DNA from 3 places in the Actinoplanes sp. NPDC051859 genome. Region 3 is predicted to be linked to each of the others. Evidence: riboswitches for the same ligand, from Rfam matches in the RefSeq annotation. Region 3 holds a riboswitch; each other region holds the start of a gene.
What was found. A riboswitch is a leader RNA that binds a small molecule or an ion and turns the genes downstream of it on or off. The one in region 3 is predicted to bind S-adenosylmethionine.

Region 1 (9,682 bases), on a different contig from region 3:
ATGCGCTCGGCGTCGGTCATGAAGTAGGCCGAGATGTAGCCCTTGTCGAAGCGCATGCCCTCGGTGAGCTCCAGCTCGAGCCCGAAGGTGTTGCTCTCCTCGACGGTGATGACGCCTTCCTTGCCGACCTTGTCCATGGCCTCGGCGATGATCTCGCCGACCGTGGAGTCACCGGCGGAGATGGAGGCGGTGGAGGCGATCTGCTCCTTGGTCTCCACGTCCTTGGCGAGCTGCTGCAGGCCCTCGGAGACGCTGGCAACAGCGGCCTCGATGCCCCGCTTCAGGGCCATCGGGTTGGCGCCGGCGGCAACGTTGCGCAGACCCTCACGAACCAGCGCCTGGGCGAGGACGGTCGCCGTCGTCGTGCCGTCACCGGCAACGTCGTCGGTCTTCTTGGCGACCTCCTTGACCAGCTCGGCGCCGATCTTCTCGAAGGTGTCCTCGAGCTCGATCTCCTTGGCGATGGACACACCATCGTTGGTGATCGTGGGGGCGCCCCACTTCTTCTCGAGCACGACGTTGCGGCCCTTGGGGCCGAGCGTCACCTTGACGGCGTCAGCGAGCTGGTTCATGCCCCGCTCGAGGCCGCGACGAGCTTCCTCGTCGAATGCGATGATCTTGGCCATTCGGCTGTGTCCTCCTGGACATTCGCGGCGCCGGGCCTGCTCGGCCTAGCCCTCCGCACGGTGAGGAAACGCTTTCGGACGTCACCACCTGGCGATGCGACGTCCGGTAGGTCGAGCCGGATAGCCCGCGACGACCGGTCCCGTGCTGCGACACCGATGGCGGCGCCGTAGCCGTGACCCCACCGTCCCGACCTGCTGGCACTCACGTGGCGCGAGTGCCAAGAACTTGTTTAGCACTCTCGGGGGTCGAGTGCAAGGACAACGACCACCCCCGGGGACCGTACGGGAGAAGCGGCGCGGGGAGCTGCAATAGCGCCATCCCCCTTGCCTGACCCCGGACAAACAGGTAGTACAAGCAGCATGACCAGCACTTTGGCGCCAGCGCTCGCCGTGCACCGGGTGCGGGCCGATGACGCGGCTCGGATGCGTGCGCTGCGGCTCGAGATGCTGGCCGACAGCCCACTCGCCTTCCTGGAGACACTGGCCCAGGCGGCCGCCCGCCCACACGCAGACTTCTGCCGCCGCATCGAGTTGGCAGCTGGCGGCCCCCGCCTGGCTCAGTTCGTCGCCGATCCGCACAGGGAGACCGGCCCCCACGGGGAGAACAGCCACGCAGGTGGTCGGCTGATCGGCCATGCGGGCGGGACGGTGCTGCCCGAGGATCCGGCGACGACGGTGGTTTTCGCGGTCTACATCACCCCGGCGCACCGCCGGACCGGTGTGCTCGACTCCCTGCTGGAGGCGGTGGCCGAGTGGTCACTCGCCAGCGGCCGGCGCGAGCTCATGCTCGAGGTGGTGCTGGGCAACGACCGGGCGGTGCGGGCGTACGAGCGGTTGGGCTTCGAGGACACCGGTGTGCGAGTCCCGCACCCGGTCATTCCCGGCCTGCGCGAACTGCAGATGCGCCGCCGAGCATGACCGGGCGGCGGTGGCGGCTGACGCGGTCGGTGCTCACCGCCGTCAACGGCACCACGCTGGCCGGGCTGGGGATCGCCGTGCTGACCGGTGCGAAGGTGCGGCGGGGCCGGGACGGCATTCTGGTCGCGGAGGGTTACCGGCGGCGGATTCCGCCCGCGAGTTGCTTCACCGTCGGGTCGGTCATCATCACCCGGCGGTCCGCCGAGTGGCTGCTGCACGCTGACCGCGCCGAGCTACTCGCCCACGAAAGCCGGCATGCAGATCAGTACGCCGTCCTCGGTCCGCTCTTCTGGCCGGCTTACTGGGCGGCCTGTGGTTACTCCTGGCTGGCGACCGGCACCTACGGCAGTCGGAACTTCTTCGAGCGGCACGCGGGGCTCGACTCGGGCGGCTATGCCGAGGCGCCGCTGCGACCACGGTGGCGGCGGAAAGCTCCGTAGCGAAGTTTGGTCGGGAGGACGCGCGCACAGCGCCTCCGGCACTGGGTCGTTGGGCCCCAAGAGATTGTCGCCAAGCTCGAGGTGGGGCCGCGTACGGCGTCGCGTCCTCCCGCGTAGAGCATCCTGCCGATCCCGAGATCCGCGCGCAAGACCTCGCGGGTAGGAAATCTCGACGTACGGCTGATTACTGACTACACAGTGTCATCCCAGCAATCCGGCGTCGCGGGCGCCGCGCAGGGAGGGCTGGATCCGGTGGGTGGGGCCAACCAGTTCGGCGACCGCGTCGATGGTTTTCAGGCCCTCGCCGGTGTTGTAGACAACCGTCTCCTTCTCAGGGTCGAGCCGGCCGCTTTCCACGAGCTTCTTGAGCACCGCCACAGTCGTGCCGCCGGCGGTTTCCGCGAACACACCGGTGGTCCGGGCGAGCAACCGGATGCCCTCGCGGATCTCGTCGTCGTTCGCGTGGTCCATCCAGCCGCCGGTGCGCTGGACGGCCTCGATGGCGTACGCCCCGGCTGCCGGGTCGCCGATGTTGAGCGACTTCGCGATGCCGGTGGGCTTGACCGGCACGATCTGGTCGGTGCCCTGGTGCAGCGCGGCGGCGATGGGGTTGCAGCCGGTGGACTGGGCGCCGAACACCGTCCAGCCGTCCGCGGGCGCCTCGACCAGGCCGATCTCGACGAGCTCGCTGAACGCCTTGTCCACCTTGGTCAGCAGTTCGCCGGAGGCCATCGGGATGACCACCTGGGCGGGGATGCGCCAGCCGAGCTGTTCGGCCACCTCGTACCCGAGCGTCTTGGATCCTTCGGCGTAGAACGGGCGCACGTTGACGTTGACGAAGGCGGTGTCCTCGAACTCGTCGGTTTCGACGAGCTCGCCGCAGAGCCGGTTGACGTCGTCGTAGGAGCCGTCGATGGCGACGAGGTCGCCGCCGTACACCGCCGAAGTGATGATCTTTCCGGGTTCGAGGTCGCCGGGGATGAACACGATGCTGGGTACGCCGGCCCGGGCGGCGTGCGCGGCGACGGAATTGGCGAGGTTGCCGGTGGAGGCGCACGCGAAGCGGGTGAAGCCGAGCTCGCGGGCGGCGGTCAGGGCCACAGAGACGACCCGGTCCTTGAACGAGTGGGTCGGGTTGGCCGAGTCGTCCTTGACCCACAGCGGCGCGCGCAGGCCCAGCTCGGCGGCCAGGGCGGGCGCGGCGACGAGTGGGGTCAGGCCGGGGTCGAGGGTGACCCGCGTGGCCGGGTCCTGGCCGGCGGGCAGCAGCGCGGCGTAGCGCCAGATGTTCTGCGGTCCGGCCTCGATCTGCTCACGGGTGACCGCGGCGAGAGCGGCGGCGTCGTAAGCGACTTCCAGCGGCCCGAAGCACTCGAAGCAGGCGTGCTGCGCGGCGAGGGGGAACTCGGTGCCGCAACCGCGACAGACGAGGGCGCGGGCGGGGCTGGTGGCGGGGGCGTCGACGGTCGACGTCATACGAGGCTCCTTCTCATCTTTCCCAGCTGCTGCTGGGACGGAATTAGCACCTGCCACGCTCGATGCGCGTGGTGGTTGCCGGGGCGTCGTCGGGCCGTATCCCTCAGCCCCTCTGGATGAGGTATTCAGTTGTGTCATCGCCACTTTACGTGGCCGCGGCGGATTGCCAAGAGGATCGTCCCGAAGCGTGGGCCTCGCCTCCCCGCCCCGGTGGCACACGTTGCTTAGGGTGACGGACGTCATTCCCCCACAAGCCAGGAGGTTCGGCGTGGCCGCCGTCCTTGAGATCGAAGGTCTCCAGAAGACCTATAAGACCCGGAAGGGGGTGCGCAGGGCACTCGACGGCTTCGACATGGTGGTCGAGTCCGGCCAGGTGCACGGCTTCCTGGGTCCCAACGGCTCGGGCAAAACCACCACCCTGCGTACCCTGCTCGGCCTGATCCGGCCGAACGCCGGCCGGATGGCGATCCTCGGCCGCGAGGTCCCCGCCGCGCTGCCCGAGATCGCCGGCTCGGTCGGGGCGATCGTCGAGAGCCCGCAGTTCTTTGGCAACTTCACCGCGCGCGACACGCTGTCGCTGCTCGCCGACGCGGGTGGCGTGGCCCCGCAGCGGGTGGACGAGGTGCTGGAGCTGGTCGGGCTGCGCGACCGCGCCTCGGACCGGGTCAAGACCTACTCGCTCGGCATGAAGCAGCGCCTCGCGGTGTCGTCCGCGCTGCTCAAGAACCCCAAGCTGCTGATTCTGGACGAGCCTGCGAACGGTCTCGACCCGGGCGGCATCCGCGAGATGCGGACGTTGATGCGCAACCTCGCCGAGTCCGGCATGACGGTCGTGCTGTCCAGCCACATCCTCGCCGAGATCCAGCTGATCTGCGACTCGGTGACGATCATCGCCGGCGGGCGCCGGGTCGCCGCGGGTGCCGTCGCTGACGTGCTGGCCCAGCACGCTTCTTCGGCCGTGCGGGTGCGGATGGAGACCCCGGAGGGCCTGTTCGCCGCGGCTACCGCGCTGCGCGAGCTGGGCGCTCAGGTCAACCTCGAGGGGGATCACCTCATGGTCGCGGCGGTCAACCAGCCGAGCGCGATCACCCGGGCGCTGGCCGAACGCGGCCTGTTCGTTTCCGAGCTCAGCCCGGTCACGGTCGACCTGGAAAGCGTCTTCCTCGAGCTCACCGGCACCGCGCCGGTGGCGGGCGAGCACCGCCAGGTGGATCAGACGGTCATGGCCCAGTCGGGTCCGGCGCAGGGTGGGTGGGGACATTGAGCCTGTACACGGCAGAGACCAAGCGCTTCACCAAGCGCCGCTTCACCCGCTTCTTCGTGCTCGGGCTCGTGCTCGTGCTCGGGGCGATCTCCGTCGGCATGTTCTTCACGAACCAGAAGTCCACCCCCGAGGTGGTCGCGGCCGCGGAGAAGGAGGCGGAGGCCAGCTTCCAGCGGGATCTGGCGATGTCCGTCGAGCAGAACAAGATCTGCGCGATTCAGCCGGAGTGCACCCAGTGGACACCGACTCGCGAGGACTACCAGGCCGAGTGGTACATGCCCTCGACCTTCAATTTCAAGAAGCACTTCGGGGCGATGGCGACGACGCTCGCCGCGTTGCTCGCGGTGCTGGCGTTCGTGCTCGGCGCTTCCTTCGTGGGCGCGGAGTGGAGCAGCGGCGGCATGATGAATCTGCTGCTGTGGCGGCCACAACGGATCAAGGTGTTGAGCACGAAGTTGGCCGCGCTGCTGGTGGTGCTGACCGGCATCACGGTGGTGCTCTCCGCCGTGTGGACGGGCATCTTCGCGGTCATCGCCAACCTGCGCGGCACGCTGGACGGCATGACCTCGGGGGCCTGGCAGTCGATGCTGCTGATGGAGCTGCGCGGCCTGGTCCTGGTGCTCGTCTTCGGCGCGGTCGGCTTCGGCCTGGCTTCGATCGGCCGGCACACCGCGGTGGCCATGGGCGCGGCCATCGCCGTCGTCGTGTTGTTCCAGTTCGGCCTCGGCACGGTGCTGGCGATGGCCCAGGTGTCCTACGCGGAGAAGTACCTGATCCCGACCTGGGTGGCGGCATGGATGGACAAGTCCTACAAGATCACCGACTGGAACGCGCCCTGCCTCAACTCGGCGACCGGCTGCGAGCCACCGACGATGACGATCGAGTGGCCGGCGGCGGGTGGCCTCTTCGCGGTCACGGTGGCCGCGGTGATCGCCGCAGCAATGTGGACTCTGCGTAGCCGAGACATCACCTGAGGTAACTTCGGCCGAAGGCGCGCGGCGGGGAGCGACGACTGCCACTATGGTGGCGTTCCCCTCCGCGCTGCCTTCCATCACCCCGAGGTCACCTATGCAGCCCGACGCCGCCCCGACCGACCAGCAGCACGTCCCGGCCCCCCGCAGTGCGGAGGAGGCCGAGATCGACACCGAACAGCCCGCCCTCACCGAACGCGAGCAGCAGATCCTCGCCTTCGAGCAGAAGTGGTGGAAACACGCCGGCTCCAAGGAGCAGGCGATCCGCGACACCTTCGCGCTCTCGTCGACCCGCTACTACCAGGTCCTCAACAGCCTGCTGGACAACCCGGCCGCGCTCGCGCACGACCCCATGCTCGTCGGCCGCCTGCGCCGCCTGCGTTCCACCCGAGCCCGCACCCGCCGCCGCTGATCAAGACGCGGGTCAGGCGGCCGGGCTGCACCCGGCGCCGCTGATCAAGACGCGGGTCAGGCGGCCGGGCGGCACCCGCCGCCGCTGCCACGAGGCGCTCTAGCCGGGGGCGTGCGTCTCCGCGTACGCCTCCAGCCAGGCCACCTGCACCGGGTCGAGCGACGCGCGCACCCGCTTGCGGGCAGTCGCCACGTGCTCGGCGGTCACCGTCGTCGCCTCCAGGGACTCGCGCATGGCAGCCAGCGCCGCCTCCCGGATGAGCGCCGCACAGTCCGCCGCTGAGAAGCCCTCCAGCTCCGCGCCCAGTACGTCCAGGTCCACGGTCTCGGCTAACGGCACCGACGTCGACGACGCTCGTAGGATCGCCGCACGGGCGTCCGCGTCTGGTGGTGGCACGAAGACGAGTCGTTCCAGCCGCCCGGGCCGCAGCAGGGCCGGGTCGATCAGGTCGGGCCGGTTGGTCGCGCCGATCACCACGACGTTGCGCAGCGACTCCACACCGTCCAGCTCGGTGAGCAGGGCGGCCACGACTCGGTCGGTGGTGCCGCCGTCGGTAGCCTGGCCGCGGGTCGGAGCCAACGCGTCCACCTCGTCCAGGAACACCAGGGTCGGCGCGGCCTCTCGGGCACGGCGGAACAGCTCCCGGACCGCGCGTTCACTGTCGCCGACCCACTTGCTCAGCAGCTCGGCGCCCTTGACCGACAGGACGTTTGCTTTGCCCGTACCCGCAATGGCTTTGACCAGGTAGGTCTTGCCGCATCCGGGCGGCCCGTAGAGCAGCACGCCGCGCGGGGGTTGAACGCCGAGCCGCGCGAACGTGTCCGGATAGGTCAGCGGCCACAGCACCGACTCGGTGAGCACCTGCTTGACCTCGGCCATGTCCCCGACGTCGTCCAGGGTCACCTGGGCGACCTCGAGCGTGGATTCCGCCATCGAGGTCGGCCGGACCACGTCGAGCGCGGCCTCGAAATCGGCCATCGCCACGGTGGGCGACTCGCTCTCCTTCTGCCGCAGGGCCGCGCGGACCCCAGCCTCGCGGGCCAGGGCACCCAGGTCGGCGGCAACAAATCCGGGGGTACGCCCGGCAACGTCGTCCAACCGCACGTCCTCGGCCAGCGGCATCCCGCGGGTGAGCACGCGCAGCTGTTCGCGCCGCATCGCCGCGTCGGGCAGCGGCACGGCGAGCTGAACCGCCAGCAAGTCGGGCGCGCGCAGAGACGGGTCGACCTCCTCCGGCCGGCTGGTCGTGCAGACCACCGCGGCCCCGGAGCCGACCAACTCGGTCAGGATCTGCCGAAACACCGTGGCAAGCGGACCCGCCTCGTCCCGCGGCGCCAGCGCTTCGACGTCGGCGATCAGCAGCACCGTCGGACCGCCGGCGCGGACGTCGCGGGCCAATGCCCGCAGCCGGGTCGCGGCGGCGTCGTTCGTCAAGGCGGCCAGCTCCGGCGCCCACACCGGCAGCACAGTCGCCCCGACGCCGGCAGCAACCGCCCGGACCAGCGCCGACTTGCCCGAACCGGCCGGACCGGACACCAGCACACCGAGCGACACCGTGGTGCCCAGCCGGCCCAGCACCTCACCGTGATGAAAGCCGAGGTCGAGCAGCTCGGTCAGTTCGTGCGCCTGAGCGCGCAGTCCGGGCAGATCGTCCACGCTGGGTGGCGGCGTGTCCGGGTCGGTGGACGCGGGCTCGGTGCGGGCCGACTCGGCCGCGGGGCGGGTCGGGGACGATGACGGCCCGTCCTGCCAGGCGACGATCGTGTCCATGGTGACCAGCGCGGCGTCGCCGTCCGCGACCTCCACCACCTGCAGCAGCGTGCTGGTCCAGGCGTAACCGACCCGGTTGGCCAGGCTGCGCCGGGCCGCCTCGACCAGCAACTTGTGCGCGGCTTCCGGCAGCACATCCTGCGGCAGCAGGGACACATCGTCACCCGCGGTGACCACCTTGCCCAGCAGCGCCAGGCGCAGCATCTCGGGCGACACGAGCGCCACGATCTCGGCCGCCCCGGTCAGGGTCACCCGCCGCGCGGCCACCACCGGCACGGGAGTGACGGTCACCTGCCCGCCGTCGCGCAGCCCCAGGTTGCCGATCGTGAGATCGTCGGCGTAGAGCAGCGCACGGCTGGCGCCCGCCTCGGCCCGCGCGGCGATGCCCGCGGTCGTCCGGCGGCCGGTCAGCCGCAGCGGATCGCCCACGTTGACCGCCAGCGCGGCCATCACCTCGGGATGCAGCCGGACGATGCCTCGCCGCGCGTCGAGCGCCGCCGGCCGCTGGGTCACGGTCAGCGTGAGATCTTCTGGCACCGGGCAGACCTTCCATTCGACCGAGGGGGCTGATGATTACGCTAGCGCCGCCGGTCGCCCTCAGCCCCTCGCCCCTCGGGGACACAGGCTCGGGACACAGCGCCCGGGGACAGCGGCCAGGTTCACAGCTCCCGCTCAGCGGGCCGCCGCTAGCGTGGTGACCATGCGTGCCCTCACCAGACTGCGACGTGCCCTGCCTCGCCCGACGCGGCGGCGGGTCGTCGGGGGCACTCTCGGCGTTGTGCTCCTCGCTGCCCTGGTGACCTGGGCGGCCCTGCCCGAGCGCACGTCCTTCACCGCCACCGACCAGCGGATCACCGTGCTGTCCGGGCCGTCGGGCAGCGAGCCGGTCACCCTCGACACCCGCTTCTACCTGCCCAAGGACACCGATGGCAAGGTGCCGGCCGTGCTCCTGGCGCACGGCTTCGGCGGCACCAAGAACTCCGTCAGCGAGGACGCCGAGTCGCTGGCCGACCGTGGTTACGCCGTCCTGACCTGGACCGCCCGCGGCTTCGGCAGCAGTGGCGGGCAGATTCACCTGGACAGCCCGGACCACGAGGTCAAGGACGCCCAACGGCTGCTCGACTGGCTCGCCGGCCGCCCCGAGATCCGCACCGACGCGAACGGTGACCCCCGCGTCGGCGTGGTCGGCGGCTCGTACGGCGGCGCGCTGGCCCTCCTGCTCGCCGGCCAGGACCCGCGCGTCGACGCGATCGTCCCGCTGATCACCTGGAACGACCTCAGCACGGCGTTCTTCCCGCAGTCCGCCGCCGGCGTCACCGATTCCGGCGTCTTCAAGAAGAGCTGGGCCGGTCTTTTCTTCGGCAACGCCGCACCCACCGGCGCCGGCGCGGCATCGGGCTCCGGCTCTCGCTCCGGCGAGGGCTCCGGCTCTCGCTCCGGCGAGGGCTCCGGCTCCGGCTCCGGCTCCGGCTCCGGCGAAGGGTCCGGCTCCGGCGAAGGGTCCGGCTCCGGCGAGGGATCCGGTTCCGGCGAGGGGTCTGGCGCAGACTCCGGCGGGGCGACTCCGGTGGCGCCGCCTGCGCAGGCCGGGCGGCCGGATGCGACCAGCGACCCGGCGTGCGGCCGATTCGCCGCCGACGTCTGCGCGGCGTACCTGAAGATGGCGACGACCGGCGCGCCGGATGCCGCGACCACCGCCTTGTTGCGCCGGTCCAGTCCGGCCACTGTGCTCGACAAGATCAAGGCTCCGACGCTGCTGATCCAAGGAGCGGTGGACACGCTCTTCCCGCTGTCCGAGGCGGACG
Region 2 (9,682 bases), on a different contig from region 3:
GGAACGGGCCGCCGGAAGGCCAGTCGGCTCCCCAGCTCTGCAGCGACAGACCGGGCTGGGTGGCGGGCTTGCCGGTGACGTCGCGGTAGGTGGCGCTGTCGATCGCGGTCAGTGTGACGGTCACCCCGGCCTGCTGGAACGCTTCCTGCACGGCGGCGGCGACCTTCGGTCCGAGACCCTGCGCGTCGTCGTTCTCGTGGGCCAGTTCGATCGCGAGGCTGCTCTGCCCGGCCGCGGCGAGCAGATCCTTGGCCTTGGCCGGATCGCCGGACTCCCCCGCCGGGAAATAGTCGTAGGGCTGATAGCCGAGGGCGGCCTGCGGGGGCAGGAAGGTGGTCGACGGTCCGGCGACCGCGCTGCCGCCGAGCGCGTTGACGACCGAGGTGCGGTTGATCGCGTACGACAGCGCTTGGCGGACCCGCTCGTCGTCGAACGGCTGCTTCGTGGTGTCGAACGCGAGGTAGGTGGTGGACGGGAAAGCTCCGCGGGCCACCCGCTCGTCCAGCTCGGAGCCGGTGCCGAGCTGGGCCAGCTGCTCGGGGCCGACGACGGCGTCGGTGGTGACCGCGTTGGCATCCGCACCAGCGCCGGTGGTGATGCGCTGGTTGATCACGGCGGCGTCCAGCCCGGCGGTCACCTCGATCTTGTCAGGGCAGGCGTAGCGCAGGGTGTCCGTCGACCGCTTCCAGTGGGGGTTGCGGACCAGCGACAGCGATTTCTTCTGCTCATACGACGCCACCATGTACGGCCCGGAGGAGATCGGGTGGCGCTCGTACGCGGCGCCCTTGTCCTTGGCCTTGGGCACCGGCGCGAACTGGGTGGCCGTGGCAAGGAACGGGAAGTCACCCTCGGGCTTGCTGAGCTTGAAGATGATCGTCCGCGGGTCCGGGGTCTCGATGGCCTTGATGCCGTCGGGCTGCTTGTACGGCCCCTGATAGTCCTTGGCCCCCGCCAGCCAGTCCCGCAGGTACGGCGCACCGCCGGGCAGCTCGGGTGCAAACGACCGCTCGATGCCGTATTTGACGTCCGCGGCCGTGATCGGCGTGCCGTCCTCGAAGAAGATGTCGTCGCGCAGCCGGTAGGTCCAGGTGCGCGCGCCGTCCGACGGCGTGCCCAGGTCGGTGGCGAGGTCGGGCGCGGGCTTGGTGCCGGCGTCGCCGGGCTGCCGGTTGCGCGTGGTGAGGGTGCGGAAGAGCAGCGACGGGATGTTGCCGCCGCCCGAGGTGTAGAGCCGGGCCGGGTCGAGGTGCGTGATGCCGCCCTGGTTGAGCACCGCGAGGGTGCCGCCCTGGCAGGTGGCCGGATCGAACGCGGCGGTCGATGAGCCGCCGCCACCGCCGTTTCCGCAGGCGGTCAGGCCGCCGGCCAGCAGCGTTGCGGCTAGGGCGAGGGGCAGATGTCTGCGCATGGCCGTCCTCGGATCGATCCGGCGAAAGGAATAGCCCACCTTACCGATGAAACCACTAGGCGATGCAAGCCTGTCGATGTCACATGATCTTTCCCACATTCTCTATGGGTGCGATAGGATTAGCGCCATGCTGACGCTGACCGAACGAGCCGCCGAAGTTCTCCTCGCCGCCAGTGCGTTCACCCCCGCGCGGCCCGGATTCGTCGGCGCGGCAGTGGACCTGCTGGTGACACAGCCCGGCCTCCCCGGCCCGCTGACCAGGTCGTTGCACTCGCAGCAGCCGCGCCTGCGGCACGGCTTTCTGACCGCCCGCTCGCCCCGAGTCGCCGTGGTGAGCGGCCCGCCCTCCCCCGGCATCGACGCGGCGATCTCCCGGATGACCGACGACCTGCCCATGCCGCTGCCCCTGCTCCACGAGCACGGCCTGGCGCTCCTTGACGAGGCGTCCGACACCGTCGACCCCGCCGCGTCCGGCGCCTCCGCAGCCTGGGCAACCGCCGGAGTCCGGATCGGCCTGGAAGCCGGACTCGATTCCGACGGTCTGCTCGGCCTGCACCGCCGTTGGACCCTGGCCCACGATCTTGCCCCGGTGCTCGCGGCGGCCTTCGCCAACTCTCCGCTGCGGCACGGGCGGCCGACCGGCTGGCGCAGCAACCGCCAGGCGCTGCGCCGGCTCCCCCGGTGCGGCGGCGATCCGCGGGCCGACTGGGCCGCCCGCGTGCTGGACGCCCCGGTGGCGGGCACCGACCGGACCTTCCGCGCGTGGACCCGATCCGACGAGCGCCCCGACGTCACCGCACTCAGCCGACACCTGCGCACCTTCCGGCCACCGGTCGCCGCCCGCGGCCACCTGGAGATCGACGTAGCCGACCGGCAGCCGGGCACCGGTTGGCGCATCCCGATCGCCGTCACCGCAGCACTGCTGGACGACCCGACCGCCGCAGCCCAAGCGATCGCCGCCACGGCGCCACTGCGCACGACGCCGGGCCTGTGGGATCGCGCGGCCCGGGACGCACTCAGCGACCCGATGCTGGCTACCGCCGGGCGGCTGTGCTTCGTGGCGGCGTACGAGTCGCTGGCCCGGCAGGGAACGTCCCGCGACCTGCGCGACGCGGTGGCGACCTTCATCGACAACTACGTCATGCGCGGCCGCTGCCCCGCCGACGACGCACTCGACCGTGTCGCCCTGCCGCACGCGCGCTGAGCTTGAGGGTGCGTCTTACGGATCATGGCGATGCCGAGCCGAGGTCCAGGTTTCGTCTCGCACGTGGGGTGGTATTCGGCCGTACGGATCGCGCTGCGAGGCGGAAGCTGGGCCCTGCGCAGGCCGTCATGATCCGTGAGACGTGCCCTAGTCTTGGCGGCGTGGATGACCTCGCGTACGCCCAGCTCCGGGCGGCGGAACTCGGACCGCGGTTCTGCCTGACCTTCGTCAAGGGCACCGACGAGCGGGCCGCCCTGCTGCGCATGGGGGCGTACCCGGACACGTTCGCGGAGCGTACCGGCCCGGACCTCGACGGCGCGGCCGCTGCCCTGTCACTCGGCCGGTGGAGCGTGGTGATCGAGCTGAACAGCGCCGAGGGCGCGGACCACACGCTGCTGGAAGCCGTGTCCCGCGGCACCGAAGCGCTGTCGGTGCTGCGGGACGACACTGCGTTGCGGTTCACCTACGCGGTGGCGGGCACCACCACGGTGGCGTTCGATCCGGCGTACCCGTCTCCGGAGTTGACCTGGGGCGCCGATCCGGAGCTGCTGCGGCACCTGATGCGCCCGCTCGGGCTGCACGAGCCGGCCGCGGAGGACGAGGAGACCTGGCGCGACGCCGAGGCCAAGGCGATGGTCCTCGCCCAGCGACTCACCGGCTCGCGGCTCCCCGAGGACCCGCTCGGCACCCCCCGGCTGTCCGCGCGGATCGAGCCGTGGTTCGCCGGCCCGGTCCGGACCGCCGATCTGCTGCCGTCCGGACGCCGCTTCGCGGACCTGCTCGCCGCCGCAGAGCAGGCCGGCGCAGAGCGCACCCGGGAGGTCGCGGTGGCGCAGGTGCGCAGCCTCGCCACCACCCTAGCGGTGGACGAGACTCCCGGACTCGATGCAGCCCTGGCCCAGGCGGCACGCGGTGCCGGGCAACCGGTGGCTAGGGATTCCGCGCTGGGCCGCGAGGTCCGGCGTTGGCTGAACGAACCCGCCGGGGAGCTACGGGCACTAGCCATGGCCCTGCGGGGCGTGCTCGGCCGCGATGCGCAGGTGGCTCTGCGGGCCGCCCTGCTGCCGGTGCGCGACCGCCTCGGCGAGGACGACGGATTCCGCGCCGACATCGAGAAAGCACTGCAGAACTAGCTCTGCGGCACCTTCACCGCGCCGCTGAGGATACGGTAACGGGCCTTCTCCATCCGGGACACGTACGGCTTCAGCGCGCCGTTCGAGGTCGCGTACCCGAGGCCGTCGACCTTGAGGTCGTAGCGCCGGGAGCCGCCGGAGCGGTCGCCCTTGATGAACGCCTGGATCTCCTGGAAGACGCTGTTGTCGACGCGCTTGAGCATCGAGGTGAGGATCTGGTTCTTCACCTTGGCGTCGGCGGTGGCGTACTGGTCGGTGTCGACGCCGATGGCCCACACGCCCTTGCCCGCGGCCGCCACGGCCTCGAAGGAGCCCGCACCGGAGCCGCCGGCGGCCGTGTAGATGACGTCCGCGCCGTTGCGGATCATGGCGGCGGCCGCGGCCTTGCCTTTGTCCGGGGCGCCGAAGCCGCTGAAGTCCGGCGGCTTGCTCAGGTAGCGGGACTCGACCCGGATATCCGGGTCCACGCTGTGCACGCCGGCCTCGAAGCCGGCGCCGAACTTGCCGATGACCGGCACTTCGACGCCGCCGATGAAGCCCACCCGGTCGCTCTTGGTGGCCAGGCCCGCGGCCACGCCGACCAGGTACGAGCCCTGCTCCTCGGAGAAGATCAGCGACACCACGTTCTTGGCCTGCACCGAGTCGTCGTCGATGATCGCGAAGAGCCGGTCCGGGTGCTGCTCGGCGACGGCCTTGACCGCGCCTGCGTAGAGGAAGCCGACGGCGATGACCGGGTTGGCGCCGGCCGTGACGAGTTCGTTCAGCGCCGCCGTCCGGCCCGCGTCGTCCTCGGACTTGGTGGTCGTCTCGGTGGCCTGGATGAGCAGGTCCTTCTTGGCCCGGTCGATGCCCTGACCTGCTGCGTCGTTGAAGCTCTTGTCGCCGCGGCCCGCGCTGTCGTACGCGATGCCGACGTGGATCGCTTCCTTGCCGAGGCCGATGAGCTTGGTGTCCGTCGTGCCGGTGACCGGCGCGGCGGTGCAGGCCGACAGCAGCCCGACTGCGGCGGCCAGCAGGGCGGCGGTGATCCTTCTGCGCATCTGCATCCTCAGTACCGGAACTGCCCGACAGCGTCGCGCAGCGTGGTGGACATGCGGGTCAGCTCGGCCGCGGCCTCGCGGGCGCGGGCCACCTCGGCCGAGGTGACCGACGTGGCGGCGGCGACCGCGCGGATGTTCTCGGCGATGCTGGCGGTGCCGCTGGATGCGGCGACCGCGCCCCGGCTCATCTCGACGGTGGTGGCGGTCTGCTCCTCGACGGCTCCGGCGATGCTGGTCTGGTAGTCACTGATCCGCGCGATGACCCCGCCGATGTGCCCGATGGCGACCACGGCCGCCTCGGTGTCGCCCTGGATCGCCTTGACCAGGCCGTCGATCTCCTCAGCGGCTTTGGCGCTCTCCTGGGCCAGGTCCTTGACCTCACCGGCGACGACGGCGAAGCCCTTGCCGAGCTCGCCGGCGCGGGCAGCCTCGATGGTGGCGTTCAGCGCGAGCAGGTTGGTCTGCTCCGCGATGCTGGTGATCAGTCGGACGGCGTCGTTGATGGCTGAGGACGACGAGCCGAGGTTGGCGACGGTGCCGTTGGCGGTCTCGGCGGCGGCGACCGCTTCGGCGGCGACGGTGGCCGCGTCGGTGGCGTTGCGCGAGATCTCCTGGATGGAGATGCCCATCTCCTCCGAGCCGGAGGCCATCGAGTCCACGTTGCGGTTGACGTCCTCCGCGGCCCCGGCGACCAGGTCCGCCTGCAGCGACGTGTCGCCGACGCTCTTGCTGAAGGCCGCCGAGACGGCGTCCAGGTCCGCGGAGGTCCGGGTGAGTGCGTCCGCCTGGGTCGCGACGTCGGACACGATGGTACGCACGGAGTCGACCGCCTGCCCCAGCGCGACCGCCATCTGGCCGACCTCGTCGTGCCACTTGCTCTTCGGCGTCTCGGTCAGGTCACCATCGGCCACCCGGCGCAGCGCGTCGCGGGCGGCGCCGACGGGGCGCACGATGCTGCGGGTCACGACCCACGCGGATCCGGCGCCGAGCAGCAGCGCCAGGATCGTCGCCAGGCCGATCGCCCACTGTGCCCGCTGCGCGGAGTCCGCGGAAGCCTGCACGGCCTCGATGCTGCGGGCGTCCACGGAGGTCGCGAGCTTCTGGGCGTGGACCATGATCCGGTAGTAGCTGTTGAAGCTGTCGTTGATGGCGATCTGGTCGGCGTTCCACAGCGCCTGCGGCGTGCCCGGCTCGTACGCGGTGCCCAGCTTCTCGTTGACCTCGATGTAGGTGTTGAGTTCGGCGCGTACCTGCTGGAACAGCTCCTTCTCGGTGCCGTTGAAGTTGCCGATGTCCACCTGGGAGAGGAAGGTGCGGAAGGTGTCGCGCTCCTGCTGCCAGGCTTTGAACGCGACCGAGTCGCCGCCGATCGCGCGGGCGGCGCCGAGCCGGTAGATGTCGTTGATGTAGCTGGCCTGCCAGCCGTTGAGCAGGGCGGCGTGGGTCTTGATCTCCTCCGCCTGTCGCGTCGCCACCTCGAGCCTGCGGACGTCGTTCGCGGAACCCCGCTGCGCGACGATCGTGGCGAAGCCCATCGCGGCAACGCCGAGCAGCAGCACGAGGACAGCGGCGAAGGTCCCGAACAGACGGGTGCCGATAGAGAACCGCCGCACGTGGTCATCCCTCCGCTTGGGTGGCGGCGTACAGCTGCCGCATTTCCCCCTTCGGCATCGGCACAGCGCGACTGAGTGGTTAAGCGGATGTTCGGGCGACCCCGGCGTCCGGATTGGGTGATCCTGCGTGCCACCCCGTTCCGGACGCCGGTGCTACCGATTGACGTCAGTGGTTGATGCAGATTGCACTGCCGCTGGCGATGCCCAGGATCGCCAGGCTGTTGCCGCAGATGTTGACCGGGATCTCCAGCGACGTGTCGAAGCTGTTGCCGTTCAGCAGCCCGACGTTGGTGGTGTCCCAGTCGTCCCCGGCGACGTGCGCACTCGCGGGTCCGGCGCTGAACGCCAGGGCCGCGGCCGCAGTCGCGGTAGCGACGAGCAATCCCTTGACCAGTTTCATAGCTTTCCTTCCGTTTGTTCCAACAACTGCACACTCAAGGTAATTGTCGGATCACGGGCGGTTGGCACACTGCCGAGAGAACACTCTTACGGGGGTGTCTGCTAAGTTCGGCATTGGTCATGAGTGCCAGCACTGAGCCCCGGCTAGCTGGCCGGCAACCCTTGCGTCCGCGATGGGGTGCCCCGGGTGAAGACCGGGCCTGTGCCAACTCCGGCGCGGGCAAGCGCGGGCCTCATCCGGCCCCCGACCCGGGGAGCAATCTGTGATCACCACTTCTGTCGGCAGGGCCGTTCGGCATGACCTCGACGTCGTCGACCCCAACGCGAACGTCGCCCTCGCCAACGGCGACAGCATCCGCTTCGCCCACCTCGACTACGCCGCGTCGGCGCCATGCGTCCGCGCCGCCGCCGACGCCGTGCAGGACCTCATCCCGTGGTGCGGCAGCGTGCACCGCGGCACCGGCATCCGATCGCGCACCTCGACCCGGGCGTACGAGCGGGCCCGGGAGCGCGTCGCCACCTTCGTGGGTGCCCGCCCTGCCGACGCCGTCGTCTTCACCCGCAACACCACGGATGCGCTGAACCTGCTGGCTCGGGCGTTGCCGGACGGCACCACGACGATCGTGTTCGACACCGAACACCACGCCAACCTGCTGCCGTGGCCGCGGCAACTGCGCCTGCCCTGCCCGGAGACCCCGGACGAGGCGGTCGCTGCCGTCGAGCGGGCCCTGGCGACCGTACGCGGACCCGCGCTCGTCGCCGTGACCGCCGCCAGCAATGTCACCGGCGAGATCTGGCCGGTGCGCCGCATCGCCGACGTGGCACACGCCCACGGTGCCCGGGTCGCCGTCGACGCCGCTCAACTCGCCCCGCACTCCCCCGTCCTGCTCACCGACCTGGGCGTCGACTACCTGGCGTTCTCCGGCCACAAGCTGTACGCCCCCTTCGGCGCGGGAGTGCTGGCCGGCCGGTCCGACTGGCTGGACGCGGCACCGCCGTACCTCAGTGGCGGCGGCGCCAGCGCAGCGGTCGGCGACCAGCCCGGCGACGTGACCTGGACGACCGGCCCGGCACGGCACGAAGGCGGCACCCCTAACCTGCTGGGCGCAGCCGCACTCGGAGCGGTGTGCGCAGCCCTGCACCGCGCCGATCGGGCGGCTCTGCAGGCGCGCGAGCAGGAACTGCTGGCCCGCCTGCGCGACGGGCTGACCACGATCCCCGGCGCGGTCGAGGTGACCGCATTCCGCGGCGCAGCGCCGCGGGTGGGCATCGTGTCGCTCGCCCTGCCCGGCCACGACCCGGCCCGCATCGCCACCCACCTCGCCGACCGGTACGGCATCGGCGTCCGCGCCGGCCAGTTCTGCGCCCACCCGCTGACCCGGCGACTCATCGCCGGGCAGGCCACCACACCGTGTGGGGACGGCACCCCCGGGCTGCTGCGGGTGAGTTTCGGCCTCGGCACCCGCGACGACGACGTGGACCGGCTGGTATCCGCTCTCGGGGCGCTGATCAGCACCCGTTCGTAGCGGACCGGACCGCTCGCGCGGGCGGTAGGGTGCCAACGCTGCGCCCCGCAGGCGCTTTCGCTGAGCCCTGAGATGAGGACTTGATGAGCCGGCCGCTCCTGCCCGGCGATCCGCACCGGATCGGCCGGTACCGGTTGCGCGCCCGGCTCGGACGCGGCGGCATGGGCGCCGTGTATCTCGGCGAGGCGCCCGATGGGCGCCTGGTGGCTCTGAAGATGGTCCGCCCCGAATTCGCCCACGATCCCGGCTTCCGCAACCGGTTCCGCAGCGAGGTCAACCGCGCCCAGCAGGTGCCTCCGTTCAGCACCGCCGAAGTCCTCGACGCCGACCCCGATCACGATCCGCCCTATCTGGTCGTCGAGTACGTCGATGGGCCGAGCCTCGACACGGTTCTCAAGGAACGGGGACCGCTGCAGGGTTCCGCATTGCACAGCCTCGCCATCGGCACCGCCACCGCACTCGCCGCCATCCACGGCGCCGGGGTCATCCATCGTGACCTCAAACCGGCCAACGTGTTGCTTCCACCCGGCGGCATCAAGGTCATCGACTTCGGCATCGCTCGACCACAGGAGGCCACCAGTCACCACACCGCGACCGGGCACATGGTCGGCACGATCGCCTACATGGCGCCGGAGCGCTTCGAGCCGGCCGACCGGCACATTGTCGGCTTCCCGGCTGACGTGTTCGCCTGGGGCGTCCTGATCGCGCACGCTGCTGCCGGACGGACCCCGTTCGCGGCACCCACGCCGCCCGCCACGGCCATGCGGATCCTGACCGAGCCACCCGAGCTGACCGGCCTGCCGATCCTGCTGCACGGCCTGGTGGAGCGCGCCCTGGCGAAGGACCCGGCGGCTCGGCCGACCGCGCGTGAGCTGCTCGACACGCTCCTGGCGGGCGCCCCACCGGCAGCCGAATCCGCCACTCTGCTGCGCTCGTCCGCCGCGCCGGAGAGGTCGTCAGACGATGCACCCCGAGCGTGGCACCGTCGCAAGATCGTCGTAGCGACCGCGGCGATGCTGGGCGCCGCGGCGCTCGTCGTCGCCGGAGTCCTCACCGGTCCGCTGCGGCTGCAGCAGTCTGCACCGCCAGCGGCACCGGCCGCCGCGCCCGCACCGCCGCCGCCCAGCGCCGCGGCGGCCAGCCGGGACGGTGACGCTTTCGCCGGCAAACGCCGGGTCCGGCTGCGCATGTCGGACATCGACCGGGACCTCACCCTGCCGATCGAGGGCCCGGCCAAGGCAGCCGACGACACCGGTGAGGACGGGGTGTTCGTCCTGGTCCCGGCCGGCGTCGACTACCTGATCCAGTCGACGACTCCGGACGCTTTCGGCGCGCCGCGGTGCGTCGGCGTCCGCCTCC
Region 3 (9,682 bases):
CTCGGACCGCACCTGCGCTGGTGGGCGTGGAACCCGGACGCGCCGACGAATACGCCCTGGCTGGCGGCCGTCCCGGTCAGCAGTGTCGTCATCTTCGCGGCCGCATCCCCGTTCGGCATGGTGCTTCTCACCAGGCTGTTGCTGGCCCGGCGCTCCCACACCACAGCGTCGATGGTGCTGCGAGTTGTCGCGGTGGGAGTGCTCACCCCGTTCGCCATGATGATCTGCTCCCTGCCGTACGGACTGGTGCCGAGCCGTTTCCCGATCGCCCAGGCAATCGCGCTCTGGGTGGTTCTCGCGGTGTTCGTGGTCCTGACGATCGGGACCGTGCGCCGCGCGGGTCGTCCGCGGGAAGAACCCGCACCGGGCTTCCTCGGTGGCTATCCGGTCGTGGCCGGCTGGGCGTTTCTCGCGGTGTTCGCCGGGCTGTGGGCGGTCGCGCTGCCGGACTATCTCGCCGCCACGGACGGGCGCACGCCGGTCGGCACCCCGATCGGAAGCCTGGGGTACGCGGCGGCGTGCGCCCTGGTCGTGGCGGCCTTCCTCGGGTACGCGGTCAGCGGCCACCCCGCCCGAACCCGCCGCCGCCGGCCGGCGCCTCTCCGGCGGTGACTGTGGTGCCGGAGACCGAATACTGCTGGCCCTTCTCGATGGTGGCCGCGGAGTAGACGACGTTCTGCATCGTCTTGGAAGCCGTGAACGCGGCCACCTCCTTGCCGTCGCCGTCGAGGATCGTGACGGTGGTGCCGGCCTCGACGGCCGAGTCCAGCGTCGCCGACAGCCAGCCCTGCGTCGATGCCGCATCCGGGGTGACCACCATTCCGGCACTGCCCACCGCGATCAGCTCGCCGCCGTCCACCCGGAACGTGCCGTTGACGTCGAGCGCGCCATTGCCGTTGCGGGTCGGCCCGTTGACCACGACCTTGCCACCGGTGATGCTCGCGGTGCCGTTCGAGTCGAACCCGTCGCCCTCCGCGTTGATCACCAGCTCGCCACCGGTGACCGTTGCCGTGTACGGGCCCACCTGCTCTCCGCCGCCACCGGGCCCGCCACCCCGCTGCTGACCACCGGCTGCGTCGCCGGTCGAGGTGTCAGTAGACCCGCCGGCCGCGTTGAGGCCGTCGTCGCTGGCGGTCAGCGTGACCTTGCCGCCGTTGACGGCGATGGTGGCGGACTCGACGCCCTCCACCGACGCCGTGACCGTCAGGCTGCCGCTGTCGACCCGCAGATTGCTTTCCGCATGGATGCCGTCGTCGCCGCTCGCTGCCGTGACCGTGGCACCGCTCAGCCGGACCGCGCCGTCGCTGTGCACCGCGTCGTCGGACGAGTCGACCGTGAGGGTGCCGCCTTCGAGGACCGAGATCACGCCCGACTTGAGGCCCTTGGTGGAGACGTCGTCGCTGGGCTGCGTCGCGGCTCCGCCGCCCGCTGTAACGGTCACCTTCCCACCGGTGACGACGAGGTCGGTCGTGGCGTCGACGCCGTCACCACCGCTGGTGACCGCTACCGAGCCGCCGGCCACGGCGACGAAGCCGGCATCCTCGTCCTCGTTGTCGGCCTTGAGCCCGTCGCCGCCCGCCGTCACCGCGAGCGTGCCGCCGTTGACGACGACATAGTCCTTGCCGCGGATGCCGTCGTCCTTCGCCTGCACGGTGAGGGCACCGGACTGCACCACCAGACCGTCCTTCGAGGCGATGGCGTCGTTGCCGTTGCCCCGCACCGCCAGCGCACCCGAGCCGGTGATGGTGAGGTCACCCGCGCTGAACAGCGCCGCGTTCACATCGGCGTCCGCGGCGTGAGACGACGCGTCGGCCAGTTCGTTGGTGCTGCCGTCTGCGAGGTCGACGATCAGCTCGCTCACCTCGGTCGCGGCGATCGCCGCTGTGGTCGAACTGGTGACATGCGCGCCGTCCAGGATCAGGGTCACCGTGGCGTCCGGTGCGGTCACGACGAGTTGGCCGTCGTTGATCGTGCCGGAGATCCGGTACACGCCGCCCGCGGTGATGGTGACCGTACCCCCGTCGACCTTGACGCCGCTTCCCGAAGCCCGCGCCGTATGGCCGGAGAGCGTGATGTCGATGGTCTGGGAAGCATCCACAGTGGCAGCCGTGTGGACCTTCTTGTTGGCGGCAAGCACGTCGGCCGCGGTCAGGTCGGCGCTGACCGCGACGGCCACCGGTGCGGCGCTCGTCGTGTCGTCGGCGCGGGAGCAGCCGGTCAGCACCGCCGCGGCCAGGACAGCCGAGGTCACGGCGGTGAGGAAGGTCTTGCGAATTCTCATGATCGGCTCGTCTCCGGATCGGTGAAATGGCGCCGCAGCACGGGGCACCAGCGGTTCGCGGACAGGGCGGGGTGCAGGGCGGCGAGGCCGGTGGCGTACTTCGAGACCGCGCACGGTCGGTGCCCCAACGACCACAGCAGGCGGTCGATGGGCGAGGTGGACCCGCCCGACTTCGTCTCCACGATCACCCGGCCCGGCAGACTCAGTTCGCCGCCGCCCGGCACAGCCCAGCCGAGATGCCGGTCGACGGTCACCCGGCTGCCGCTGGCGGGCAGCAGCAGCGTGATCCGCTCATACTCGGTGGTCAGGGTGCGAGCGAACCGGTCACCCACGTCGGGAACGCCCGCCGCGTGCAGTGTTGCCACGGCCAGCTCGGCGGCTGCCGGGTGGAGAAACGCGGTGCTGCCCGCGTACGGAAATCTCTGCTTGACGGTGGTGCCGCGCGCGCCCCGGGTCTTGATTTCCAGGAACCGCAGGTCCGAGTCGAGATAGCTGCGGACCCGCAGCTTGAACCGGCGTCGCCTGCGGCGCGCGGCGCCGTGAAAGCTGGTCAGCGCGGGCGTGTCGAAGTAGTCCGACCGGTAGCCGAACCGGCGCCGCGAGTCGATCTCCAGCACCCGCACGTCGGCGGGCAGCCCGGCCCACAGCAGCGGCAGGTCCGCGACCGGAAGCAGATACTTGCGGTCCACCCGCGTGAGCAGCCCGGCCTGCTCGTTCAGCTCGGCCAGCGTGATAGGCGCCAGCGCGGCCTCCTCCGCCACGGCGGTGGTCATGCGCTGACCCGTTCGAGCGCCGGACCGCGATCAGCCACCGCGACCGGGGTGGCCGCCACATAGCGCAGCTCCACCAGCGTCGTGTCGTTCACCAGATCGAGGTGCTTGACGCTGACGTGCACGACCCGGACCTTCATCATCAGCTCCAGGTGGGCGCGCAGCGCGTCCTCATCCGCGTACGCCACATCGAGCTGCACGGTCTGACTGCGGTAGCGGCGCAACAGCCGGGGATGGTCGCCGATCAGCAGCGCCGCCACCACCAGGGCCATCAGCGCATAGGTCACCGACCCCAGCTCGGCGCCCAGCCCGGCCAGCAGGCCCAACGCCAGCGCGGCGAAGTAGTAGGCCAGATCGACCTGGGCGATCTCGTCCGACCGCAACCGGATGATCGACAGCACGCCGAACAGCCCCAGACCGAGCCCCGCCCCGACGCTCGCCGACCCCAGCACCGTCGCACAGGCCAGCACGCCGATGTTCACGGTCAGAAAGGCGGCCACCAGGTCCCGCCGATGGTGCCGCGGGAAATAGACGGCGAAGGTCAACAAGGCGATGGCGACGAGATCCGCACCCACGGCGAACAGCTGATTCACGGGCGTTCCTAGCTCCAGACGACAACGACCTCCTCAGTACGCCCGGCGCACCTGTCCGTTCCCTGTGCCGATCCTGTGCCGGCCGTACGAGAGTGGGCGTGATCAAATGGCGGCCATGACCGGGGAACGCGAGATCACCTCAGCTGTCGAGCTGTGCCGCCCCGACGGGCGCCTGAACCCGGCCGCGGTGGGTTTCAGCCGCACGCCCCTGCACCACGCCAACCTGCGCGGCTGGGGGCGAACCAAACGGTGGGAATACTGGGGCGTCGTCACCCCGTCGCACATCATCGGCGTGGTCGCGTCATCCCTCGACTACGCCGGCGTACACAGCCTCTACGTCCTCGACCGGGCGACCGGCCACGAGACGACCGCCGAAGCGACGGTGCCGTTTGCCCGGGACGCCGTATTTCCGCCGGTGTCCGGCACTGGCCGGGTGTCCGCGCGGGGCGGCGGCCTCTCCATCGACATCGACCAGGACGCCGCCGCGACCACCGTGCGCGCCCACGCCAAGAACATCGACCTCGACCTGACCATCCCCCACACCGGCCACGACGTCCTCGGCGTGGTCGTCGGTTGGTCCACGACCCGCTTCCAGTACACGCTCAAGGACGTCGGCCGCCCCGTCCACGGCACCCTCGGGCTCGGCGGCGTCCTGCACCCGGTGCCGCTCGACGGGTCGTTCGCCGTCCTCGACCACGGGCGCGGCAAGTGGCCGTACTCGGCGGCGTGGAACTGGGCCGCAGGCTATGCGCCGGGCCGCGCCCTCCAACTCGGTGGCAAGTGGACCGACGGCACGGGCAGCACCGAGAACGGCCTCATCCTCGACGGCGTCCTCCACAAGATTTCCGAAGACCTGGTCTGGACGTACGACCGGCGGGCCTGGCGCCAACCCTGGCGCGTGCAGGGCGAACGGGTCGACGTGCGCTTCGAGCCTTTCCACGAGCGCGTTTCCCGCACCAATCTCGGCATCCTCGCCGGCGAAACCCACCAGTGCTTCGGCCACTTCACCGGCTGGGCCACCGATTCCGCCGGCCATCGCGTCGACCTGAGCGGCCTCACCGGCTGGGCTGAGGAAGCCCGCAACCGCTGGTAAGCGCGCACCCGCCCTTCACCAGCATCGTGGTCCCGGATCCCGCGGGTGGGAACCGGGACCACGATAGCGGGATCAGCGGACTCGGCAGGTAGCCGTGGCGGCCACGGCTGCGTTGCTCTCCGACTTGGCGGTGACCGTCACCGTCGTGCCGCGTCCAGCACCGGCAGGGCGCTTGACGTGGACCTCGACCGTGCCGCCCTGTCCGGCCGCCACGTCGGTGACGGCACGCGGCAGTGACACCGTCCAGCCGGCACCGGCCGAAGCGGCGATGCGGTAGACGTCGGTGGCGCTGCCGGTGTTGCGGATGGGGAGGCGGCAACGGGACCAGCCCGAGCCGGTGGCAGTGCCGGTGGAGGCGGAGAGGGCGACTCCGCGGCGGTGTGGTCCGGCGCCGTCGAGGGAGCGTACGGCCACCCGGTAGGAGAGCACGCCGGCCGCATCCCGTTGGCGGTCCAATACGTAGAAGTGGAGCCGGTTGGCGGTGTCGACGTATTCGTAGCGGCTGCCCGAGTCGGTGCCCGCGTGGAAGAGGGCGTCCGAGAGCTGCCGATAATCGCCGATGGTCATCTTCTTTTCAGTGCCGTCGGGGGACACGAAGTCCACCTTGTCGATGTCCTGCGGGTTGGCGTCGATGGTCCAGATGAACGGGGCCGCGTCGGCGTTCTTGGTCTTCGCGAGCAGGACGCCCGAGTCGGGAGTGAAGGAGTCGAAGCCCATCCGGTCGACGACTTCGAGCGTGTAGTTGTCGTACCGGCCGCCGTCGCAGTACGGGTCGGTGGTGGTGTCGCAGGCGGGGCTGCGGTCGCCGCCGTCGAGGGTGACGTTGATGCCGGCGGTGCCGCCCTGCACGGTGCGGGCGGTTACGCGGGACACCACGACGCCGGAGGTGGCGAGAGCGGCGCGGGACAGGCGGACCACCGCGGCGTTGTCGACGATGCCGAGCTTGAGCTTGTTGCGCAGCATGTGCTGGGCGCCCATGGAGGAGCCGGCCATGCCGGGGATGAGCCAGCGGCTGTGCGGGCCGCCGGGGCCGTTGAAGGTGCCGCGGCTGAGCATTTCCCACGGTCCGCTGTAGTCGCGGCGGGCGGGCACCGAGTACGGGTTGTTGTAGTTGTCGCCGACGCCGAGGATGTGACTGAACTCGTGCGCGTAGGTGGACATGCCGGAGCTTTCGGCCTGCACGGAGCTGCCGCTGGTGGCGTTGGGCCAGATGTTCGACGAGGCCGCCCACGACGTCCACTCGACGTAACGGGTGGCATTCCAGTTGGGCAGAGCGGCGTCCGGTGGGCCGAACGCGTCCGAGACCTGCTCCTTGGTGGCGAACTTCATCTCGCCGAACTCCTGCCAGGTCGCCGATTCGTCCTGGCCGGCCGCGAGGAAGAACACGAAGTCGAACTGCGCGGCGGTTTCCTCACCCACGTCGGCGATCCAGGCCGCGCGGGCGTCCGTACGAATGTCGCGACCGCACGTGTCACCGGCCGGGCAACCGAGGCCGCGCTGCATGGAGGTCTCGATACCGTACTCGTGGCTGAACTGGGGCATCTGGTAGACGCCGAAGCTGCCGAGCTCGATGCCGAACCGGCCGCCGGAGTCCTCCATCCAGTATTCGTGGATGGTGTGTCCGCGGTTGAGTCCGCCCGGCTTGTTGAGGAAGTCGCCGTAGAACTCGGGCACGTCGGCGCGCGGTACATCGTGGACACCGATGGGAGTGCCGTAGATGGTGGACCGTTCCGGCTGGGTCACCACGAAGGGCTGGTTGGCGAAGTCGACGAGCACCAGCGCGCCCTTGAAATTGCGGACCGAACCGCGCACTGCGGGGTCCGCCCAGTTGGTGCCCGGCACCGCGACGTAGTCGTCCCAGGTCATCGTGTCCGGCAGCTCGTAGATCTGCGGGTCGATGGGGCTCGGGGCACCGGCCGGGCGGGCCGCGGCCGCGGGTTGGTCCCGCTGCCAGGGTTGGGTCTGCGGCCAGTGCCGCAGCCGCCAGGGAGTGTCCGCGTCGCCGCCCGCAGGCTCGGCGCTCGCCGGCGCCGGGGCCGCCCAGGCCCCGGCCAGGAGCAGCAGTACGGCCGCCGCGGCCGGTCCTACCCGCCTTCGCATGGTCATCGGCCCATCCTGGCAGCTTCAGTGACGCTCATCAATGCCTTGGGTGTCGGGCAGGTGAGCGTGGTCTCACTGACTGGACGGCAAGGCCAGCCCGGCTGCTAGCCTTTCGACCAGGTCATGAGCGCCAGCATCAAGCCCCGGCTTGCTGGCCGGCAACCCTCCTCCGCGGTGGGGTGCCCCGGGTGAAGACCAGGCACGCCGAGCGCAAGCTCGCCGTGCAAGCGTGGCCTGGTTCCCAGGTCATTCCCGACCTAGGAGAACCATGTCTTCCCGCGATCCGATCACACCGGCCCTGACCCAGCGCCGGCACGTCGACATGATGCGGGTCTGCAGCGCCGCCTGTCGCCCCGGCGACGCGCGCTAGCCGCGCCCCACTCCCCCTTCAGTACGCCCTCCCCTCTGCGTGGCGGAGCCCTGCGCTCTGCCCGCGTCGAACACCTGTCATCGGAGAACCCTGTGCGATTCCTGCCTGCCTTCACCCGGGCCGCGGCCCTCGGCATCACCGCGATCCTCGGCACCACCCTGCTCACCGCCTGCGGCGACGACAAGGCCGCCAGCTCGGCCGACAACCCGTACGGCCTGCAGACGCCGGGTGTGCTGCGGACCGGCACGCTGACCGACGCGCCGCCGAACGTCTACCTCAAGGACGGCAAGTTCACCGGCTTCGACAACGACCTGCTCACCGCGGTCGCTGGCAAGCTGAACCTCAAGGTGGAGTTCGTCGGCACCGACTTCTCCGCCCTGCTGTCCCAGGTCAACAACAAGAAGTTCGACGTCGGCAGCTCCTCCATCACCATCACCGAGGCGCGGAAGAAGACCGTCGACTTCGGCAACGGCTACGACTTCGGCTACTTCGGACTCGACGTGCCGGCAAACTCGACGATCACCTCGTTCGACCAGCTCGCCGGCAAGCGGGTCGTCGTCGTGCAGGGCACCGTCCAGGACGACTACGCCAGCGGTAAGGGCCTCAACCCGGTGCGGGTGCCCGACTACAACGGTGCGATCAACCAGCTCAAGGCCGGCACCGCAGACGCCTGGATCGCGCCCGCGGAGATCGGCGAGAAGTCCGCTGCGGACAGCAACTCGAAGATCAAGGTCGCGGCCAAGGAGCTGTCCCCCGCCCCGACCGCCTATGCGGTGGCGAAGGGCAACGACAAGCTGCGCGAGGCGTTGAACAAGGGCCTGGACGAGGTCATCGCGGACGGCACCTGGAAGAAGCTCCAGGAGCAGTACTACCCCGGCCGTCCCGTGCCGGCCGACTTCAAGCCCGGCAGCGGCAAGGCCGCGGGCTCGGCTTCGGCCGGGGCGACTCCGGCGGCCAGTGCGTCCGCCACTGCGTCCGCCACTGCCACGGCTCCGGCGGCCTCCGCGTCGGCTGCTTCCTGACCGCGATTGACACTACGGAACAACGAGTAGGGGACGGTGACCGACGGATGGATGCGCTGAGCACTCTGTGGGAGACGTTCTTCGACTGGGAGTCGATGCGGGCCGCGCTGCCCGAGATGGTTTCGGTCGGGTTGCGCAACACGCTGATCCTGGCGGTCACCGCCGCCCTGCTCGGCTCGATCTTCGGCCTCCTCCTGGCCGTCGCCGGGATCTCGCGGACCCGTTGGCTGCGCTGGCCGGCCCGGGTCTACACCGACGTGTTCCGCGGGCTCCCGGCGGCGGCGACCATCCTGCTGATCGGCGTGGGGCTGGCGCCGCTGGGCATGGAGATCTGGGGGCCGAACCCTTACCCGCTGGGGATTCTGGCGCTGTCGCTGATCGCGGCGGCGTACATCGGAGAGATTTTCCGGTCCGGCATCCAGTCCGTGGAGGCAGCCCAACTGGAGGGCGCCCGCGCGCTCGGTTTCTCCTGGGCCGAGTCGATGCGGCTGGTGATCATTCCGCAGGGCATTCGCCGGGTGTTGCCGGCCTGGGTGAACCAGCTGATCGCCCTGATCAAGGACTCCAGCCTGGTCTACTTCCTCGGACTGGTCGCCAGCCAGCGGGAACTGTTCCGGATCGGGCAAGACCATGCCGCTACCACGGGCAACGAGTCCGCGCTGCTGCTGGCCGGGCTGTTCTATCTCGCGCTGACCGTGCCGCTGACCCACATCGTCAACTGGATCGACCGGCGGCTGCGGAACGGCCGACAACCCGCGGCACCCGACGACGATGACGACCTGGCCCTGTCCGGCGCGGTGAGGGGAACCGAACGATGACCGACGTCGCCACTTCCGTCAGCCTGGCGCTGCGCGACATCCACCTGGCCTTCGGACCGAACAAGGTGCTGCGCGGCGTCGACCTCGACGTGGCCCGCGGCGAGACCGCGTGTGTCATCGGGCCGTCCGGCTCCGGCAAGTCGACGCTGCTGCGCACCATCAACCGCCTGATCGAGCCGGACCGCGGCGACGTCCTGCTGGACGGCCGCAGCGTGCTAGCCGACGACCCGGACCGGCTGCGGCAACGGGTCGGGATGGTGTTCCAACAGTTCAACCTGTTTCCGCACATGAGCGTGCTGCGCAACATCACGCTCGCGCTGCGCCGGTTGAAGCAGCTGTCCGAGGACGAGGCGGTGGCGATCGCCCGTACCCAACTGGATCTGGTGGGGTTGTCGGCCAAGGCCGACGCCCGCCCGGCGCACCTGTCCGGCGGCCAGCAGCAGCGCGTCGCGATCGCGCGCGCCCTGGCGTTGCAGCCGCAGGTGATGCTCTTCGATGAGGCCACCTCCGCGCTCGACCCGGAGCTGGTCAAGGGCGTGCTCGGCCTGATGGCCGACCTGGCCGCCGGGGGCATGACCATGGTCGTGGTGACTCACGAGATGGGCTTCGCTCGGGAGGTCGCCGACACCGTCGCC

Region 1: linked by a shared signal. The riboswitch ahead of thrC (threonine synthase) and the one ahead of ACIA1L_RS26170 (ABC transporter substrate-binding protein) in region 3 are both predicted to bind S-adenosylmethionine.
Region 2: linked by a shared signal. The riboswitch ahead of ACIA1L_RS16610 (aminotransferase class V-fold PLP-dependent enzyme) and the one ahead of ACIA1L_RS26170 (ABC transporter substrate-binding protein) in region 3 are both predicted to bind S-adenosylmethionine.

What each region holds. Positions count from the first base shown of each region.
Region 1 covers NZ_JBITBX010000004.1:231,364-241,045, forward strand. Annotated here, with positions in the region: gene groL (chaperonin GroEL) at 1-626, opposite strand, end outside; gene ACIA1L_RS12080 (GNAT family N-acetyltransferase) at 987-1,544, shown strand; gene ACIA1L_RS12085 (hypothetical protein) at 1,541-1,984, shown strand; gene thrC (threonine synthase) at 2,186-3,460, opposite strand; SAM riboswitch class I at 3,471-3,583, opposite strand; gene ACIA1L_RS12095 (ATP-binding cassette domain-containing protein) at 3,729-4,724, shown strand; gene ACIA1L_RS12100 (ABC transporter permease subunit) at 4,712-5,698, shown strand; gene ACIA1L_RS12105 (DUF3263 domain-containing protein) at 5,745-6,107, shown strand; gene ACIA1L_RS12110 (AAA family ATPase) at 6,207-8,414, opposite strand; gene ACIA1L_RS12115 (alpha/beta fold hydrolase) at 8,578-9,682, shown strand, end outside.
Region 2 covers NZ_JBITBX010000005.1:552,266-561,947, forward strand. Annotated here, with positions in the region: gene ACIA1L_RS16580 (ABC transporter substrate-binding protein) at 1-1,408, opposite strand, end outside; gene ACIA1L_RS16585 (glutamate-cysteine ligase family protein) at 1,536-2,612, shown strand; gene ACIA1L_RS16590 (DUF6461 domain-containing protein) at 2,774-3,745, shown strand; gene ACIA1L_RS16595 (BMP family protein) at 3,742-4,785, opposite strand; gene ACIA1L_RS16600 (methyl-accepting chemotaxis protein) at 4,794-6,398, opposite strand; gene ACIA1L_RS16605 (chaplin family protein) at 6,565-6,798, opposite strand; SAM riboswitch class IV at 6,914-7,030, shown strand; gene ACIA1L_RS16610 (aminotransferase class V-fold PLP-dependent enzyme) at 7,151-8,323, shown strand; gene ACIA1L_RS16615 (serine/threonine-protein kinase) at 8,407-9,682, shown strand, end outside.
Region 3 covers NZ_JBITBX010000011.1:212,970-222,651, reverse strand. Annotated here, with positions in the region: gene ACIA1L_RS26200 (hypothetical protein) at 1-612, shown strand, start outside; gene ACIA1L_RS26195 (carbohydrate-binding domain-containing protein) at 557-2,281, opposite strand; gene ACIA1L_RS26190 (polyphosphate polymerase domain-containing protein) at 2,278-3,054, opposite strand; gene ACIA1L_RS26185 (DUF4956 domain-containing protein) at 3,051-3,644, opposite strand; gene ACIA1L_RS26180 (DUF2804 domain-containing protein) at 3,760-4,737, shown strand; gene ACIA1L_RS26175 (M6 family metalloprotease domain-containing protein) at 4,810-6,843, opposite strand; SAM riboswitch class IV at 6,957-7,073, shown strand; gene ACIA1L_RS26170 (ABC transporter substrate-binding protein) at 7,300-8,229, shown strand; gene ACIA1L_RS26165 (amino acid ABC transporter permease) at 8,277-9,047, shown strand; gene ACIA1L_RS26160 (amino acid ABC transporter ATP-binding protein) at 9,044-9,682, shown strand, end outside.